DNA from 3 places in the Kribbella sp. NPDC050281 genome. Region 2 is predicted to be linked to each of the others. Evidence: riboswitches for the same ligand, from Rfam matches in the RefSeq annotation. Region 2 holds a riboswitch; each other region holds the start of a gene.
The links. A riboswitch is a leader RNA that binds a small molecule or an ion and turns the genes downstream of it on or off. The one in region 2 is predicted to bind thiamine pyrophosphate.

Region 1 (5,665 bases), on a different contig from region 2:
GTCGGACCGTTAGCCTGCAACTCACTCCTCATCTGTATTCACTAGAAGGGATCGTCGTGAGCAATCCGACGCCACCGCCGGGTTACGGCCCGCAGGACCCCCAGCAGCCGGGTCAGTACGGCCAGCCAGGCCAGTACGGGCAGCCCGGGCAGCAGCCGGGCCAGTACGGGCAGCAACAGCCCAGCTATGGCGGCCAGCAGCCGGGCTACGGGCAACAGCCCGGGCAGTACGGTCAGCAGCCTGGCCAGTATGGGCAGCAGCCCCAGCAGTACGGGCAGCAGCCGGGTTACCCGCAGTACGGCGGTCAGCCGGGCTACCCGCAGCAGTACGGTCAGCCCGGCGCGTACGGCGTACCCAGCAACCTGGCGGCCTGGCCGAACCGGGTCGGCGGCTGGCTGATCGACGTCCTGATCATCGGGGTGCCGTACGGCATCGGCGCGGCGCTTGCGAGCGGCAACAACTCGGCGATGGCCATCCTGGCGCTGCTGTTCTACCTGGTCGGCATCGGCCTCGGGATCTGGAACATCGTGTTCCGCCAGGGCACCACCGGACAGACCCTCGGCAAGTCGGCGCTGGGCCTCAGGCTGATCGACGGGATCAGCGGCCAGCCGGTCGGGCCGGGCAAGGCGTTCCTGCGCCAGATCACCCACATCCTGGACGGCATGGCCTGCTACATCGGCTACCTGTGGCCGCTGTGGGACGAGAAGCGGCAGACGTTCGCGGACAAGATCAACAACACTTACGTCATCAAGCTCTGACGTTTCAGGTTTCATCCGGACGCCGTGGCCTGTTCAGGCCGCGGCGTTCGGCGTTCCCGGCGCAGGGCAAACGACTCCCCGCTGTGGGACGACCAGAAGCAGACCTGGCACGACAAGGTCATGTCGACGTACGTCCTCAAGGACTGAGGGTCAGCGCGACAGCAGGAAGCCGGCGCAGGCCACTGCCCACAGCACACTGGTGAAGCTGCCGATGATGAACCGCTCGGCGACCGCCTGGGGCGTGACCGACGCCGGCTGGTCGGGACTGCGCAGCTCCGGATAGCGAGCCAGGCCCTTGATGGCCAGCACGATCGCAAGCCCCTCGGGCCAGCCGGCCACCAGCGCCGCGTAGATGGCCAGGCGCTCGAGCGAACCGATCAGAGCGCCGCCGCGCAGCACCTCACCGGCCTTCTGCGTCGACTGCGCTCTCGTGTTGCCCCGGTCGACGAGAGCCAGCACAGATGTCGTCAATGGGCCGCCACCGGTCACTGCCAGCCCGCCGGCCAGCAGGAGCAGCACGTTCCACCAGCGCTCGCGCCAGCCCTCGACACCGTCGCCGGCCAGCAGCAGGACGCCGACGGTGATCAGGCAGGCCAGCATCACGCCGCTGAGCGCGATCTCCAGCGTCGACCCGGCCTTGGGGACCCACGCTAGAACGGCGAGGATCAGGCCGGCGGCGGTGAACGACAGGATGAGTGCCGTCACGCGGTGGCCCCAGCGTCGAGTAGCTCGGCCGCCAGCACCCGTCCACGTTGTTCCTCGGCGACTCCGGCGGCCTGGGCCCGCTGGGTCACCGCGGACTGACTGATGCCGAGCTTCACGCCGATCTCGCGCCGGGTGAGCCCTTCGGCCAGCAGGTCGGCGACAGCCCACCCGCGGTCGCTCCGCCGCCGCAGCACCGAAGCCATCAGCCACAACACCGTCTCGACCTGCTCGGCGCAGTGCGCGTCGGACCCGACCACGTTGACGTGGTGCGGGCTTGACTTGGCCCGGTTCACCGCCTCCCGCGCGAACACGAACGCGTCCCCGCTGCCGGCCCGCGTGCTGCGCGGCAGCGGCTGCGTGACCTCACCGACTCCGAGCCCGACGTACCAGGTGTCGGCGCGCAGCAGCTCGACGATCACTTCGATCGTGGCGCGCGCCTCGGACAGCACGCCCTGCACCTCGTCGCCGGCCGTCCGCTCGAACTTGCGGAGCAAACCGGTCCGCCGCGGCCGGCGGTTCAGGATGTTCAGTAGCTCGGGTACGAGATCGGTCATGCTTCGGCTGCCTCGCTGATCTACCGTGAGAACGAAGACCACTGTGCTGCACCTCCTTCCCGACGTCGTTAAGGCTACAGTCTTATTCACGTAGAGTGAAGGAAAAAACCTGAATCGGTTCATCCAATCACTCTTCGTGATCGCCCGGAGGAACCGCCGATCCCCTCATTCTCCGCTGGATCCGGGGGGCGAGGCATCTCGACTCGCCCCCCGGATCTCACCGAGCGTCAGCAGGAACCAGGACCCTCACTCCGCCAGCGGCAGGTACAGCTTCTTGTCGTGGGCCTTGAAGGTCTCCGACATTTCGGCGAAGCCGGCCTCGATCGCCTCGGTGGAGGTGAGGCCGTGTTCCTCGGCGTACGCGCGGATGTCGGCGGTGATCCGCATCGAGCAGAACTTCGGGCCGCACATGGAGCAGAAGTGCGCGGTCTTGGCAGGCTCGGCCGGCAGGGTCTCGTCGTGGAAGGACCGCGCGGTGTCAGGATCCAGCGAGAGGTTGAACTGGTCCTCCCAGCGGAACTCGAACCTTGCCTTCGACAACGTGTCGTCCCAGGCCTGCGCACCCGGATGCCCCTTGGCCAGATCCGCTGCGTGGGCAGCGATCTTGTAGGTGATCACACCGGTCTTCACGTCGTCGCGATCCGGCAGGCCGAGGTGTTCCTTCGGCGTGACGTAGCAGAGCATCGCCGTACCCAGCCAGCCGATCTGGGCCGCACCGATCGCGCTGGTGATGTGGTCGTACGCCGGTGCGACATCAGTTGCCAACGGCCCCAATGTGTAGAACGGCGCCTCGCCGCACAGCTCCTCCTCGAGCCGGACGTTCTCGGCGATCTTGTCCATCGGCACGTGCCCCGGTCCCTCGATCATCACCTGGACGTCGTGCTCCCAGGCGATCTTGGTGAGCTCGCCCAGGGTCCGCAGCTCGGCGAACTGGGCCGCGTCGTTGGCATCCGCGATACATCCCGGTCGCAGGCCGTCACCGAGCGAGAATGTCACGTCGTACTCGCGCAGGATCTCGCACAGCTCGGCGAAATGCGTGTACAGGAAGGACTCCTGGTGATGCGCGAGGCACCAGGCCGCCATGATCGACCCGCCTCGCGACACGATCCCGGTGATCCGGCGCGCGGTCAGCGGGACGTACCGCAGCAGGACGCCCGCGTGCACGGTCATGTAGTCGACGCCCTGCTCGCACTGCTCGATCACCGTGTCGCGGTACACCTCCCACGACAGGTCGGCCGGATCGCCCTTCACCTTCTCCAGCGCCTGGTACAGCGGCACGGTCCCGATCGGCACCGGCGAGTTGCGCAGGATCCACTCCCGCGTCTCATGGATGTTCTTGCCGGTGGACAGGTCCATCACCGTGTCCGCGCCCCACCGGGTGGCCCAGACCAGCTTCTCCACTTCCTCCTCGAGCGAGCTTGTCACCGCCGAGTTGCCGATGTTCGCGTTCACCTTCACCAGGAACTTCTTCCCGATGATCATCGGCTCGCTCTCCGGGTGCCGCCGGTTCGCCGGGATCACGGCCCGGCCGCGCGCGACCTCGGACCGGACGAACTCCGGGTCCATGCCCTCCCGCAGGGCGACGTACCTCATCTCCTCGGTGACGGTGCCGGCCCGCGCATGCGCCAACTGGGTCAGTGGCGCGCGCCCGGCGATCCAGTCCCGCCGCAGCGCGGGCAGACCGGCTTGTACGTCGATCCGCGCCGACGCGTCCGTGTACGGACCGGACGTGTCGTACAGGTCGAAGTGTTCGCCGTTCGTGAGGTGGACGCGACGGGCCGGGACCTCCAGCTCGCCGCGATAGATCTTCTCCGAGCCCGAGATCGGGCCGGTGGTGACAGTGGGCCGAATCGTGCTGACAGTCACTGTGCTGCTCCCTACGCCGGAATTACCCGGACAGGTTCGGCGGTCGGCGGCGCCGGACAGGTTTCCTGGCCAGCCGCCCTCTCAGCCCGCTACGGTGCGAGCTCCCGCGATCTCCAATTGTCACGGTTACTCTAACCCGCCGTCTTGACCGGGCCGGTAGCGTCGGGGGATGCGAGACCTCGTGTACCCGCCCGTGATCGGCTTCGCGAAGACCGCGTTCAAGGTGCTCGACCTGAAGATCCGGCTGACCGGGACAGAGAACGTGCCGCGGACCGGTGGCGCGGTGATCGCGCTGAATCACATCAGCTATGTCGACTTCATCCTGGGCGGGTTCGGCGCGGTGCCGAGCAAACGGCTGGTCCGCTTCATGGCCAAGGACGTGCTGTTCCGCAACCGGTACTCCGGTCCGTTGATGCGCGGCATGCACCACATCCCGGTGGACCGGTCGGCGGGCACGGCGTCGTACCGGGAGGCGATCCGCTACCTGAACGACGGCGAGATCGTCGGGGTGTTCCCCGAGGCAACGATCAGCCGGTCCTTCGAGCTGAAGGAGTTCAAGTCCGGCGCGGTCCGGATGGCCGCGGAGGCCGGCGTACCGGTCATCCCGCTGATCCTGTGGGGGACGCAGCGGATGCTGACGAAGGACCATCCGCGCGACTTCTCCCGGCATCGCGCGATCGCGATCACCGTTGGCGAGCCGATCACGGTCGGCACCGACGACGACGCGGCCGAGACGACCGCTCACCTGCGGATGACGATGGCCGGGATGCTGGATCGGACCATCCGCGACTACCCGGAGCAGCCGGCCGGCGCCTGGTGGCTGCCCGCGTCGTACGGCGGTGGTGCGCCCTCGCCCGCGGAAGCGGAAGGCCTGGACCAGGAGGAGCTCGCCCGGCGAGCGACCCGCCGCAAGTAAGTACACCGTCAGTAACGCGGACAAGACCTTGACCCCCGGGTGACCCCGAGGGTACGAAAGGCTCTTGTTGACAGTGCAGGAAACCTGGGGGGTCCCTGTGACGCCGGCCGGTCGGCGGCGGTACTCGGGTAGGCGGGGATGGTTGTGGTCGATTCACCGGAAGAGCTGCATCTCTTCGAACCGGGGATGCTGGCGGTGGCGCCGCATGTCGCAGAGCACATCCCGGACGCCGGCGTCTACTTCGTCGACTGGGCCATCCAGGACCTGCCCGCCGACCGCGCCCGCGAGGTCGAGTCCGCGGTGAACGGCAGGCGCTGCCAGAACGGCTGGTTCCCGCTGGAGAGCCTGGACAGCATCGGCAGCCGCGGGTACTGGCGTGGTCCGCTCACCTACCTGGCCCGGATGACGGCCGACGACACGACGATCCTGCAGGAGTGGTCGACCAACGGGCTCACCGGCGACGACCAGAGCCGGATCGAGGCGACCGTCAACCACCTGCTCTACCAGCAGGGTCACGCGGCCGCGGCGACCTGGGCCGTCGCGGTCCGCCCGCAGACCTACCTGGACGCAGCGCTGCTCGGCGACCGGCTGGCCGCCGCGTGGGAGTACAACCTCGGCTCGATCCGCTCGAAGGACGTGGCGAAGTCGGTACGACGCTGGAACCGCTGACGTCAGTGGAACCGCGGGATGATCAGGCCCACCCGGCCGGACAGCCGGAGAACCTACTCCAAGATCAGATGGGCCAACCCGTAACAGAGCGCCGCGATGATGCCGGCCGCGGGAATGGTCAGCACCCACGCCGTGACGATGTTCTGCGCGACTCCCCAGCGGACCGCTGACAGCCGCTTGGTCGCACCGGCGCCGAT
Region 2 (5,665 bases):
AACCACAAAGACCTCTGGACGAAGCCCCGCCGGTCGCGGTCGAAGGCCCGGATGCCGCCGACTGGCCGGATCCCGACCTCTGGCAGGCGGTCAACGAACTGCCCGAACGCCAACGCTTCGCCATCACGCTCAAATATGTCGGCGACCTGGACCACCACGGCGTGGCCGCCTCCCTCGACACCACGCCCGCCGCATCACGCCGGCTCGTCAGCGACGCGCTCGCGGCCTTGCGCAGCAAACTCGGAGTGAACGCATGAACGACCTCGAGAGCCGGCTGACCCGGTTCGCCATCCCTGACCTGAAACCACCCGTCCTCCCGGACGCCGACGTCGCCTACACCCTGCACGACACCCCGATCGGCACCATGCTGCTCGCGATCGCGAACGGCCGTGTGGTGGCCAGCTCCTTCGGCGACGAGGAGACCATGACGAACCGCCTGGCCCGCGCGGTGTCCCCGCGCGTCCTGCGGCAGCCCCGCGCCCTGGACGACGTACGACGGCAGCTCGACGAGTATCTGGACGGACGCCGGCACGAGTTCGAGCTGGAGGTGGATCTGGCCCTGGCGACGCCGTTCCAGCGGCTTGTGCTGACCGATCTTCCGCTGCGCACCAGCTACGGCGCCACGACGACGTACGGGCGGGTCGCGGGGGAGATCCACAAGCCGAAGGCGGCCCGTGCGGTCGGTACGGCGCTGGGCGCGAACCCCGTGTGCGTCGTACTGCCGTGCCACCGGGTGATCGGCGCGAGCGGTGCACTGACCGGATACGCCGGCGGACTCGACGCGAAGCGTTTTCTGCTGAATCTTGAATCGAAAAGCTGAGTTTTCCGGAATCGCCGGAGCGGGATTTACACTCGGAATAGAAAGGAGCAGATCCCCAGTGTGGAGTGGGGATCTGCTTCTTTGTTTTCCCTTGCCTGCAAGGGCTGGTGGAATACCTGACGAGTCAGTCAGTTGCCGGTTGATGGATCTCCAGGATGAGCCGGCGGCGGCCGCCCCAGTCCCGTTTGTAGACCGTGAAGTTCTCAATTCCGGCGGCCGCACAGAGCCGGCCGTAGCTGATTTCGTCGTGGATGAAGTGCACGCTGCTGGTGCCGAAGTGCTCGGTGGTGACGATCCGGTGCTCGGGACCCTGGCGCATCCCGTTGGCGATCTCGCCCGCCGTCGCAGGCCCCCAGGCCGGCCCCTCGATGATCGCCATCCCGCCCGGCTTCAGCACCCGGGAGATCTCACAGATCGTCGACAGCTGCTCCTCCTCGCCGAACAGTTCGTGGAACGCGGTCCACAGGCAGATCACCGCGTCGAACGAGTCCCACTTGTACGGCAGGTCGGTCATCGAGCCGATCGCCCAGTCGATCGACAGTTCCTCCTCGGCCGCCTGCGCCCGGCCGGCCTCGATCAGGTTCGGGGAGATGTCGAGCGCGCGCACGGTCTTGCCGGCCCGGCGCAGGGGCAGCGCGACCCGGCCGTAGCCACAGCACAGGTCGAGCACCGACTCGCGCTTCTCGAGCAACTCCTCGACGGCCTTGACGATCGCCGCGTCCCGCTCGGGCGTGGTACGCGCGGCCAGTCCTTCGGCCCCGAGTTCCGCGTACTCGGCCCGGCTACGCAGTGCGGAGTTCAGCATGACCGCAAGTATCCCGGTTACTCCGGGTCAGTTGTCCAGCGGCCGGCGCCCGATCCTGCCCAGCACCACCGCGGCCAGCATCGAGACCACGATCGAGGTGTACGTCGCTCCGAGCCAGGAGGGCACGGGCTGGTCGTTGAACAGCCGCTGCTGGACCTCGGTCCAGAACGGCGACCAGCCGGACACCGTGCCGGGGTTGACCAACTGGTACGAGACGAAGCCGATCAGCCAGGCGACGGTTGGTTGCCAGCGGAAGCGCGCCGTCCCGGAGACGTCCCAGTTCATCTTGCTGACCACGAAGAAGTCGGCGATCGCGACCGCGAACAACGGGATGAACACCGAGCCGATCAGGTAGAGGAACTCCGTGTAGTTGCCCAGGTCAACCAATAGTGCGAGCGCCGTGGCGACCACGCCGATAGCGACCGAGATCCACCGGCGGTCGATGTGACCGATCAGGTTGTGCGTGGCCATCGTGGTCGAGTAGACGTTCGCGTAGGCCTCGTCGACCTCGTCCACCAGCAGCACGAACAGCGCGATCGCACCGGCGGGCAGCGTGACCAGCGCGGTGATCACGTCCTCGCTGTTGGTCTGCAGGGTGGCGACCGCGAAGACGCCCAAGGCGTAGTACGCGATCGCGGCCAGGCCGTAGCCGAGTGCGGAGCCGGCGAACGCTGCCTTGTTGGTGCGCGAGTGCCGGGTGTAGTCGGCGGCCAGCGGCGCGAACGACACCACACCGGCGGCGGCCAGGTCGACGGCCGGCCAGAAGCCGAACACGCTGTCCTGCGGCAGATCGTGCACCGGCTTGCTGAGCACCTGCACGAACAGGTAGACCGACGCGATCAGCACCAGCCAGACCATGAACTTCCGCAGCACCTTCACGCTGCCCAGTGGTCGTACGGCCATCGCCGTGGCGATCACTCCCGCCACCAGGACGAACAGCCAGCGCCACCGCTCGCTGGTGACCGCGACCGCGGCCTGCGCGATGACGATGATCTCCATCGTTGCCCAGCCGACGTTCTGGGCGATGTTCAGCACGGTCGGCGCGATCGAACCGCGACGGCCGAACAGACCGCGCAGACTCGCCATCGCCGGTGCGCCGGTCTGCGAGCCGAACACGGCTGCGCCGCCGAGCACCAGGGCACCGATCCCGCAGCCGACGACGACCGCGAGCAGGCCCTGCGCGAGTGAGCCCGTGTACGCCGCCACCAGCGCACCGGTGACCGGGCCGAACAGCGAGATGCCGAAGTTCCCCCAGAGGGTGAACTGGTCCAGGAACCCGAGCGTGCGCGGAGAGTCCGTGGTGAGGACGAGTGGCGCCTCGGTCTGATCGGCAGGACGAACAACAGTACTGGTCATGGTGACCCGCTCCCTACGCCGGCATTACCCGGTCAGGTTCAGGCGGTCGGCGACCCGGCTGTGCTCAGCTCGTCGCCCTCTCAGCCCGCGCGTTCGGTGCGAGCTCCCGCAAGGATTGCTACCGCGTCAACGATAACGCGTCAGGCAGGATCCGGCGCGGCGGCCGCCCGCTGGATGAGAGCGGCCAGCTCCGGACCGTTGGTCACCACCGGCATGTGCGCGCCGGTCGGCAGGGTCCGCGCCTCACCGTGGCACAGCTCGGCCAGCCGTGCGACCCACTCGGCCGTGGACACCAGATCGTGCCGGCCGCGCACGATCATCACCGGCGCCCGCACCCTGCCGATGACCGCGCCCAGATCGTGGCGCCTGGCCGCCTCGCCGGCGCGCGCGATCGAGGACAGCGTCGTACGGGCGTACTGCGGGGTGACGACCCGGATCAGCCGTGGCGAATCCGGTACGGCGGAACCCAGCCAGCGAGCGGCCAGGTCCACCCAGCTCGACGCCCGGATGTCTCCGGTCGGTGCGACCAGGACCAGGGCGTGGACCAGTTCGGGGAAGGCGATCGCGGTCTCGACCACGATCTGGCAGCTGGCCGAGTGCCCGACCAGGACCGACCGCTCCCGGATCTTGTCCGCCAGCACAGTCCCGAGAGCCTGCGGACGCAGATCCTCCCTGGCACCGGCCGGTTCGCCGTACCCGGGCATGCTGACCAGGTGGTAGGGCGTGGTGAGGTGCTCGACGGTTCGGTCGTACGACGCCGGCCCGAGGCCGAGACCCGGGACCAGGACGACGGGGACGGTCACTCCCAGGGTGGCCGGTCCGGGCGGGCCTGGACGACCGGGTTGCCGAGCTCGGGTTTGAGTTCGCGGTAGCCGAGGGTGAAGCCGGCCGCGAGGATCAACAGGCCGAGGCCACCCCAGCCGTACGCCGTGGGCAGCCGGTGCACCGAGTCGTCGATCGCGCCCATGCCGGTCGACAGGATCATGATCAGCCAGATCAGGATCGGGACCATCGACACCGCGACCAGCAGCAGCCCGCCGAGCTCGACCGGATCCGGCTGCCGGCCGGCCCTCCGGCGGGCGAGCACGTCCCGGCCCCACATCCAGAGCGCGACCGCGCCGACCAGGAGCAGCAGGAGCTGGCCGATCGTGTCGATCACGTCGGTGCGCAGGGGGTGGTTGAGCGGCGAGCCAGGAGCCTGCGAGATCTCCCTGAGGGCAACCCGCTGGATCGAGATGACCAGCAGGCCGTAGACGCCGGCGATGATCGCGGCGAGCAGGACGACCCGGGCGGCGCGGGGATCGCGGGGCGCGACGGGTTGGTCCCGCCCGTACGTCGGCAGCTCATGCTGCTGCGGATGTGCGGGCGGGCCGTACGGAGTGCCAGGCCGGTAGTTCGGCGGCTGGTTGTACGGCGGTCCGCCGGAATCGGACTGCCCCTGCGGCTGACCCGGCCCAACGCCGCCGGGTGGGGCGCCGTACTGGCCTGGTGGGGAGCTGTAGGGCTGGGGCGGGGCGTAGTGGCTTTGCTCGGGGGCGCTCTGCGGTCCGGAGCCGAACGTGCCGCCGCCGTACGGGGCAGGTTTGGCGTACTGGTGGTCCTCGCCGGACTGCTCGGGCTCATCGCCCCGGCCGTAGGTCGGGAAATCCTGTGACGACATCGCTGCTCCCTCCCCTCCGACTCAGCTTCTCACGGACGGCTCAGGTTGCCTTGATCGTGGGCCACGCATTCGGCAGACAGCCGCCGAGGCCTTTGGTCTGCTGCATCATGACCGGTGCCGGGGTCTTCGCCTGGGTGCAGGTGGAGTGGCCGTGGCCGAGCGCGTGCCCGACCTCGTGGTTGACCAGGTAGTTCCGGTACAGGGCGACGTTCCCGCCGTACGCCGGAACCGCGTACACCCACCGCTTGGCGTTCAGGACGACGCGGTCGTCGACGCGGCAGGACACCTCGCCGCCGGTGTCGAGCGGCAGGCACAGCTTGTCGGTCAGGACCGGCGTGGCCAGGATGATCCGCAGGTCGGCGTCGACCTTGTCGGTGCGCTCGAAGTTGACCGGGTGGATCGCCTGCCAGCCGCGCGGATCGGTGAGCGTCTGGTGGATGATCGCGGCGACCGCGGCGCCGTTCAGCGACAGGCCCTGCTCGATCTCGACCCGGTAGGTCAATTTGTCCTTCACACCGCTGGCCTTGGCGAACCCTGGCACGACCGCGAGCCGGCCGGTGGAGACGGTGACGTTCGGCTTCGAGCTCTTCGGCTTCCGGGTCAGACTCGGTGCCGGGCGCAACGGGGTGGTGAACTTCTGCGTCGGTGTGGCGATCGGTGCCGGTGCGGGAGTCGCCACCGGAGTCGAGGCGACCGGAGTGCTGGTGCCGGCAACGACCTCGGCCGCGAGGCTCCGCCGGCCGGCGGCGTCCGGGTGCATGACCACCACGGTCCCGAGCACCGCCAACGCGGTCACCGAGAACCACTGCGCCTTGTGCGATTTCTTCCGGGTGTGACGGCCACCGCGCTTGCGGACACGCGCGTCCGCCTGCTGGCCAGTCCGCCCGGTGGTCATGACGATTCACCCTACAGAGCCAGCACCACTCCACGAAAGGGCAGATTCATGACTTGCAACACCAACGAACCGAAGGCGTCAGGCCGTGCGGGTGCGGAGGAACTTGCCGAAGTGGGGGACGGTGAAGGC
Region 3 (5,665 bases), on a different contig from region 2:
GCCGTCGCACCAGTTTCCGCTCGGCATGCCGCTGTCCGAGGCACGCCGTACTGCGCTGCTCGCATGGGCTGCCGAGCATGATGCGGCGATCGTCGAGGACGACTACGACTCGGAGTTCCGCTTCACCGGACGTCCGCTCACTCCCCTGCAGGCAACCGACGCGGAGGGTCGCGTCCTGTACGTCGGTTCCTTCTCCAAGACTCTGTTGCCGGCACTCCGGGTCGGGTTCCTCGGCGTACCGGGCACGCTGGGTGAAGCCGCCCGCCGCGCGAAGTTCGTCGCCGACTACGGCACCGCCGGTCACGTGCAGGCGGCGCTCGCAGCCTTCATCGAGGAGGGCGACCTGGCCCACTACATCCGGCGGATGCGGCGCTCGTACGAACGACTTCACGACCTGCTGACCGGAACTCTGCGCGAGGACTTCGCCGATGTCCTCGAGCCGATCGAGTCCAGCGGCGGGACGCACATGGCCGCGTTGCTGACCTCCGGACAACCGAGTGACACCGTGCTCGCCGCCCGCGCCCTCACCGCGGGAGTGAACCTCGGGACGATCTCGCGCTGGGGCATCGATCGTCCCGGACCGAACGGTTTCGTCTTCGGGTACGGCGCTGTCCCGGCCGACCGGATCCCGGAGGCGCTGGCCGCGCTGCGCCGCGTTATCTGATCGAGATTGGACTGGCGCAGAACAGCTCGAATCGGCCCCGCCACCGGACCGGCACCGTTCCTAGGCTGCCGCGGACATCCATCACAGGAGGCCTGATGAGATCCCTGCGCATCGCCGCTATCGCCATCGCCTGTGCCGGCGTCATCGCCGGCACATCCCTGGCCAACGCGTCACCCCGTTGCGAGCAGGTCGAGGCGACGATCTACGACAAGGTCGTCGACGTGGGTTGCCCGCCGCCGACCCAGGTGTGCGTGGCCGGCTTCGTCCGCGGAAAGCACGGCTTCGACGGGACGACCGTGTTCATCCTCGGCTCCCGCGGCGAGCCGCCGGCGACGGCACCCGACCAGCGTCCGGTCACCGGCGCGCTCACCTACACCTTCGAGGACGGGGCGACGCTCACCGCACTCGAGACGAGCATCGGAAACGTCAACACAACCACCGGCTCCGGTCACGCCGGCGGCACCCAGCAGTTCACCGGCGGCACCGGCCGCTACGAAGGCGCGACCGGCTACGCCTACCTCGGCCAGCACTGGGAGGTGGACCACTTCGTCACCCAGATCAAGGGCGAGGTCTGCCGCTCGAAGCGATAGCCGGTCCAGTGGCGGGTTGTTTCACCGCTGGCGCGCAACAACCCGCCAGCCGGCACACAACCCGCCACCGTCACCTGACCGGGTCAGTCGGCTTCGGTGCCGGTGAGGAGGGCGGCCAGTTGGGTGGGTTTGTAGAGGACCTGTTTGCCGGTGCGTTGGGGTTCGACCAGGCCGGTACGGCGCAGGAGCTGGAGCTGCTGGCTGACCGCGGAGGGAGTGACCTTGAGTTCGGCCGCGACGTCGGTGGTGGTGCGCGGGTGGGTGAGGAGTTCGAGGATGCGGGCTCGGGCGGTGCCGATGAGTTGGGCCAGGTCGCGGCGTGACGGTGGGTCGACGACCGACCAGAGGGTGGCCTGGCCGCGGGGCGGGTAGCCGAGGATCGGTTCGGCGCCGACGTCCATCGGGATCACGGCGTGCGGGCCGAAGAGGGTCGGCTGGAGGACGAGGCCACGGCCGTCGACACTTTCGGTGCGGCTGACCTCGCTCACGCGGTCGACGCGAAGCAGGCCGTCGCCGTAGCTGATGGCCGGCCCGAGTTCGTTCAGCATCACGCCCGTGCCTCGCTGGGTGACGACATGCCCGCGATAGCTGATGTCGGCGGTCAGCAGCGTGCGCATCCGATTCCAGTACGGCGCTATCGCGGTCTGCCAGTACGCGCGGAGAGCGTCGACCACCTTCGTCACGCCGTCGGGCCCGGCCAGCTCGGCGGGAACCTCACCGTTCACCGCGACGAGCTGGCGTTCAAAGGTCTCGCGGTCGACCGAGGCGATGAGGTCGAGCTCGTCGCCGATCTGGGTGAGCGGTGACGTCGGACGCGGGGTCAGGAAGTCCGGACTGCCCATTGTGTCGTTGACCAACCGGCGCAGCACGCTGAAGTCCAACGACCCGACCAGTGGCTGAACCGCCCGGACCCAGGGCAGCTGAAGCGGGAACCGTCCCGGGTCCTGCAACGCCCGCAGCGACAGCACAGTCTCGGCCGCCGGCGAGACCGCGAACCGGACATCCTCAAGGTCCCGCGAGGTCAACTCATACGTGAGCACGCCTGCCCCCTTGTCGATGTAGCCCAATCCTAAATCGTTCGCAGGCCGCCGCGACGCCCCGCGACAGTCGGGGAATGAGTATCGAGATTGCCGTCGACGCGCGACCGCGCACGACGTTGCTCGGCGTACTGGCCGTGTGCTCGGCGGTCGGCGTCGGGACTGTCTACTTCCCGCAGGCGCTACTGCCATCCGTCGCAGCGTCGCTGCACGTACCGCTGTCGGACGCGGCGCTGGTCGTGACCGCGCCGCAGGCCGGGTACGCCGCTGGCATCCTGACCGTCGTACCGCTGGGTGACACAGGGGCGCAGCGGCGGCTGCTGACCATCTTGTTCGCCGGTGTCGCGGTCTTTGCGATCGCGGCCGCGGCGGCACCGTCGTTGCCGGTCCTGGTGATCGCGTCGTTCCTGATGGGCTGTGCGACGGTGGCATCACCGGTGATCGGTCCGTACGTCGCGGGCATGACCGGTTCGCGGCGATTGGGCAGCGTCAACAGCATCCTGCTCAGCGTGGGCGTCCCCGGGATGATCCTGTCGCGCGCGATCGCCGGGTTCCTGGGCGAGGAGTACTCATGGCGGTACGCCTACCTGGGTGCCGCCGTACTGGCGCTGGTGTGCGCCGCCGTAGCGTGGACTCGGCTGCCCGTGCCGGTGCAGGTCGAGCCGGCGGAGTTCCCGCAGTACCTGCGCCGGCCCTTCGACCAACTGAGGTTGCGCAGCGGTCTGCGTCGATCGGCGTTCTACCAGGCCTGCACGTTCGCGGGCTTCACCGGCACCTGGGCGACTCTGGTCCTCGTCCTGCAGGATTCCTTCGGCCTCGGAGCCGGCGCACTCGGCTGGATCAGCCTGGTCGCGATCGCCACCATGGCCGTCGTCCCGTGGACCGGTCGCATCGTCGATCGCCGTACGCCGGATGCCGTGACGGCCTGGATCCTGGCCGGAACTGTTCTCGCCGCCGTACTCATGCTGGGTGCGTACGCCGGTGGTGCGCTGGGACTCACGCTCCTCGTGGCCGGCGTACTCGTCCTCGATGTGTCGATGCAGTCGGGGATGGTCGCGAACGTCACGCGGATCTACCAACTCGACCCCGGCCGGCGCAGCGCGATGAACACGGCGTACATGGTCTGCGCCTACTCCGCCGGCAGCCTCGGCTCCTGGACCGCCGTACGCCTCTACCACGCCCTCGGCTGGTGGACGGTTCCTACCTTCGTCGCCGCCCTCGCGAGCCTCGCCCTTCTCCGCCTGGTCCTGAAGCCTGACAGTTCGGATGGCGGTCTCGTCGTACATGCATGACTACGACGACGATGTTGAGGGAATTGACTGGGGAGTACGCGGTGGATGCGGCGCGGTCGAGGTTGGGGTTTACGGCGCGGCACACGGTTGGACCTCGGGTTCCTGGGGAGTTCGAGGTGTTCAGTGGGGTGCTTCGGCTGGATGGGGAGGATCCGGGCCGGTCCACGGCGGATCTGACGATTCAGGCGGACAGCATCCAGACCGGCGACCGGCGGCGGGACGCCGCGCTGCGTGAGCATTTCCTCGACGCGGAGACGTATCCGTCGATCAGGTTCAGGTCCACGAAGGTGAGCCAGACCGGTGTGACGACGTTCACGGTGACGGGGAATCTCACGATCCGTGGCGCCACGCGGCCGGTCGTCGTACCGCTGGAACTGACAGGTACCGATGATGGGGTCGCCTTCACCGGATCGCTTCCGCTGCTGCGCAAGCGCTGGTCGGTGAGCTGGAACGCGGCCGTCAACCTCATGGTCGCCCAGAAACTGGACCTCCACCTGGAGCTCACGGCCAATCGCATCGCCTGAGACTGGGTTGTCTCGATCGCCTCTGGTGGTTAGTGTCGGACTGCCGCGGGAGCTCGCACCGGAGCGGGCTGAGAGGGCGACTGTGTACGGCGTCGCCGACCGCTGAACCTGAATCGGGTAATTCCGGCGTAGGGAGGAAGCGATGCAGGAATCCGTCTGGGTGAACGGTACAGAGACCACGGTCGCACCGGGGAAGTCCGTTGCCGACCTGATCCAGGAGTACTCCGACCGCACCACCGGGATCGCGGTCGCGGTCAACCAGACCGTGCTCACGCGCAGCGAGTGGGCCGGTACCACGCTCAAGCCGGGCGACCGGGTCGAGATCGTCAGCGCGGTCCAGGGAGGCTGACATGGACGACCCATTGGAGCTCGGCGGGCGGACGTACACCTCGCGTCTCATCATGGGTACGGGCGGTTCGGCCAACCTGGAAGTGATGGAGGAGGCATTGATTGCCTCCGGCACCCAACTCACCACGGTCGCGATGCGCCGGCTCGGCACCGGCCACGAGGGCTCGGTCCTCGACGTACTGGCGAAGCACGGTATCGAGGTGCTGCCCAATACGGCCGGTTGTCACACCGCCGCGGAGGCGGTGCTCACCGCGCGGATGGCCCGGGAGGCCTTGCAGACCGACCTGATCAAGGTCGAGGTCGTTGCCGACGACCACTTGCTGATGCCCGACCCGGTCGAGTTGCTCGATGCCGTGGACACCTTGGTAGCCGACGGCTTCACCGTGCTCCCGTACACGAACGACGACCCGATCCTCGCACGCCGCCTCGAGCAGGCTGGGTGTGCGGCGGTGATGCCGTTGGCGGCGCCCATCGGTTCCGCGCTCGGGATCCGCAATCCCCACAACCTCGCGCTGATCGCCGAGGCCGCGAACGTCCCGGTGATCGTCGACGCCGGAATCGGTACGGCGAGCGACGCGGCGCTGGCGATGGAGCTCGGGTGTGACGCGGTCATGCTCGCCACCCCGGTCACGCGCGCGGAGAGGCCTGCCTTGATGGCGGCCGCGATGCGCGACGCGGTCGCCGCCGGCCGCGCCGCCCGCCTGGCCGGCCGGGTCCCCCGCCGCTGGCACTCCGCCCTCGCCTCCTCCCCAGCGACGGGCATCGCATCCTTCGGCTAAAGCAGGCGACCCATCAGCGTGCGGGCTTGGGACAAGTCCAGCGGGTGGTCGAGGAGCAGTGCGCTCAGGGAGAACGAGACCGCCTGCTCTGGCCGCAGGTCCAGGGGGCCGTCCCAAGCAAGGGCAGGACCGGCACCGACGTAGTCCTCGGAGCGTAGGAACCACGGCCGGACATCACCCGGCTGGAACAGAAGCAGCGTGGTGAAAGCGTCGGCACGTTGCTGGATGAAGGCCAGCCAGCGGCTGGTCGATCCGTAGGCGGCGTCGCTCCCCTCGCCGGAATCGCTGAGGACAGTTGTGGTTTCGACCGTTGGAAGGCGCCAGAAGATCCCGCCGTACCCGGCGCCGGCGCGGCCTGTGGTGGCCGGGCTGTCGATGCGCACCGGGCCGTAGCGGGCGGTGAAGACGCTCTCCCAGTCGAGGCGCCAACC

Region 1: it holds a riboswitch for thiamine pyrophosphate, as region 2 does, so the genes downstream of both, thiC (phosphomethylpyrimidine synthase ThiC) here and AB0I34_RS01550 (cytosine permease) in region 2, are expected to answer to the same signal.
Region 3: it holds a riboswitch for thiamine pyrophosphate, as region 2 does, so the genes downstream of both, thiS (sulfur carrier protein ThiS) here and AB0I34_RS01550 (cytosine permease) in region 2, are expected to answer to the same signal.

Annotation. Positions count from the first base shown of each region.
Region 1 covers NZ_JBFAKS010000008.1:181,986-187,650, reverse strand. Annotated here, with positions in the region: gene AB0I34_RS11645 (RDD family protein) at 57-758, shown strand; gene AB0I34_RS11640 (hypothetical protein) at 909-1,463, opposite strand; gene AB0I34_RS11635 (transposase) at 1,460-2,017, opposite strand; gene thiC (phosphomethylpyrimidine synthase ThiC) at 2,264-3,883, opposite strand; TPP riboswitch at 3,874-4,001, opposite strand; gene AB0I34_RS11625 (lysophospholipid acyltransferase family protein) at 4,053-4,799, shown strand; gene AB0I34_RS11620 (hypothetical protein) at 4,938-5,468, shown strand; gene AB0I34_RS11615 (inorganic phosphate transporter) at 5,522-5,665, opposite strand, start outside.
Region 2 covers NZ_JBFAKS010000001.1:294,711-300,375, forward strand. Annotated here, with positions in the region: gene AB0I34_RS01535 (sigma-70 family RNA polymerase sigma factor) at 1-257, shown strand, start outside; gene AB0I34_RS01540 (methylated-DNA--[protein]-cysteine S-methyltransferase) at 254-820, shown strand; gene AB0I34_RS01545 (class I SAM-dependent methyltransferase) at 945-1,625, opposite strand; gene AB0I34_RS01550 (cytosine permease) at 1,653-2,981, opposite strand; TPP riboswitch at 2,975-3,101, opposite strand; gene AB0I34_RS01555 (alpha/beta hydrolase) at 3,122-3,784, opposite strand; gene AB0I34_RS01560 (hypothetical protein) at 3,781-4,641, opposite strand; gene AB0I34_RS01565 (DUF3152 domain-containing protein) at 4,682-5,536, opposite strand; gene AB0I34_RS01570 (ATP-binding protein) at 5,615-5,665, opposite strand, start outside.
Region 3 covers NZ_JBFAKS010000008.1:50,981-56,645, reverse strand. Annotated here, with positions in the region: gene AB0I34_RS10945 (PLP-dependent aminotransferase family protein) at 1-664, shown strand, start outside; gene AB0I34_RS10940 (hypothetical protein) at 760-1,254, shown strand; gene AB0I34_RS10935 (DUF5937 family protein) at 1,338-2,294, opposite strand; gene AB0I34_RS10930 (MFS transporter) at 2,369-3,583, shown strand; gene AB0I34_RS10925 (YceI family protein) at 3,580-4,107, shown strand; TPP riboswitch at 4,143-4,259, shown strand; gene thiS (sulfur carrier protein ThiS) at 4,250-4,456, shown strand; gene AB0I34_RS10915 (thiazole synthase) at 4,458-5,234, shown strand; gene AB0I34_RS10910 (DUF6807 family protein) at 5,231-5,665, opposite strand, start outside.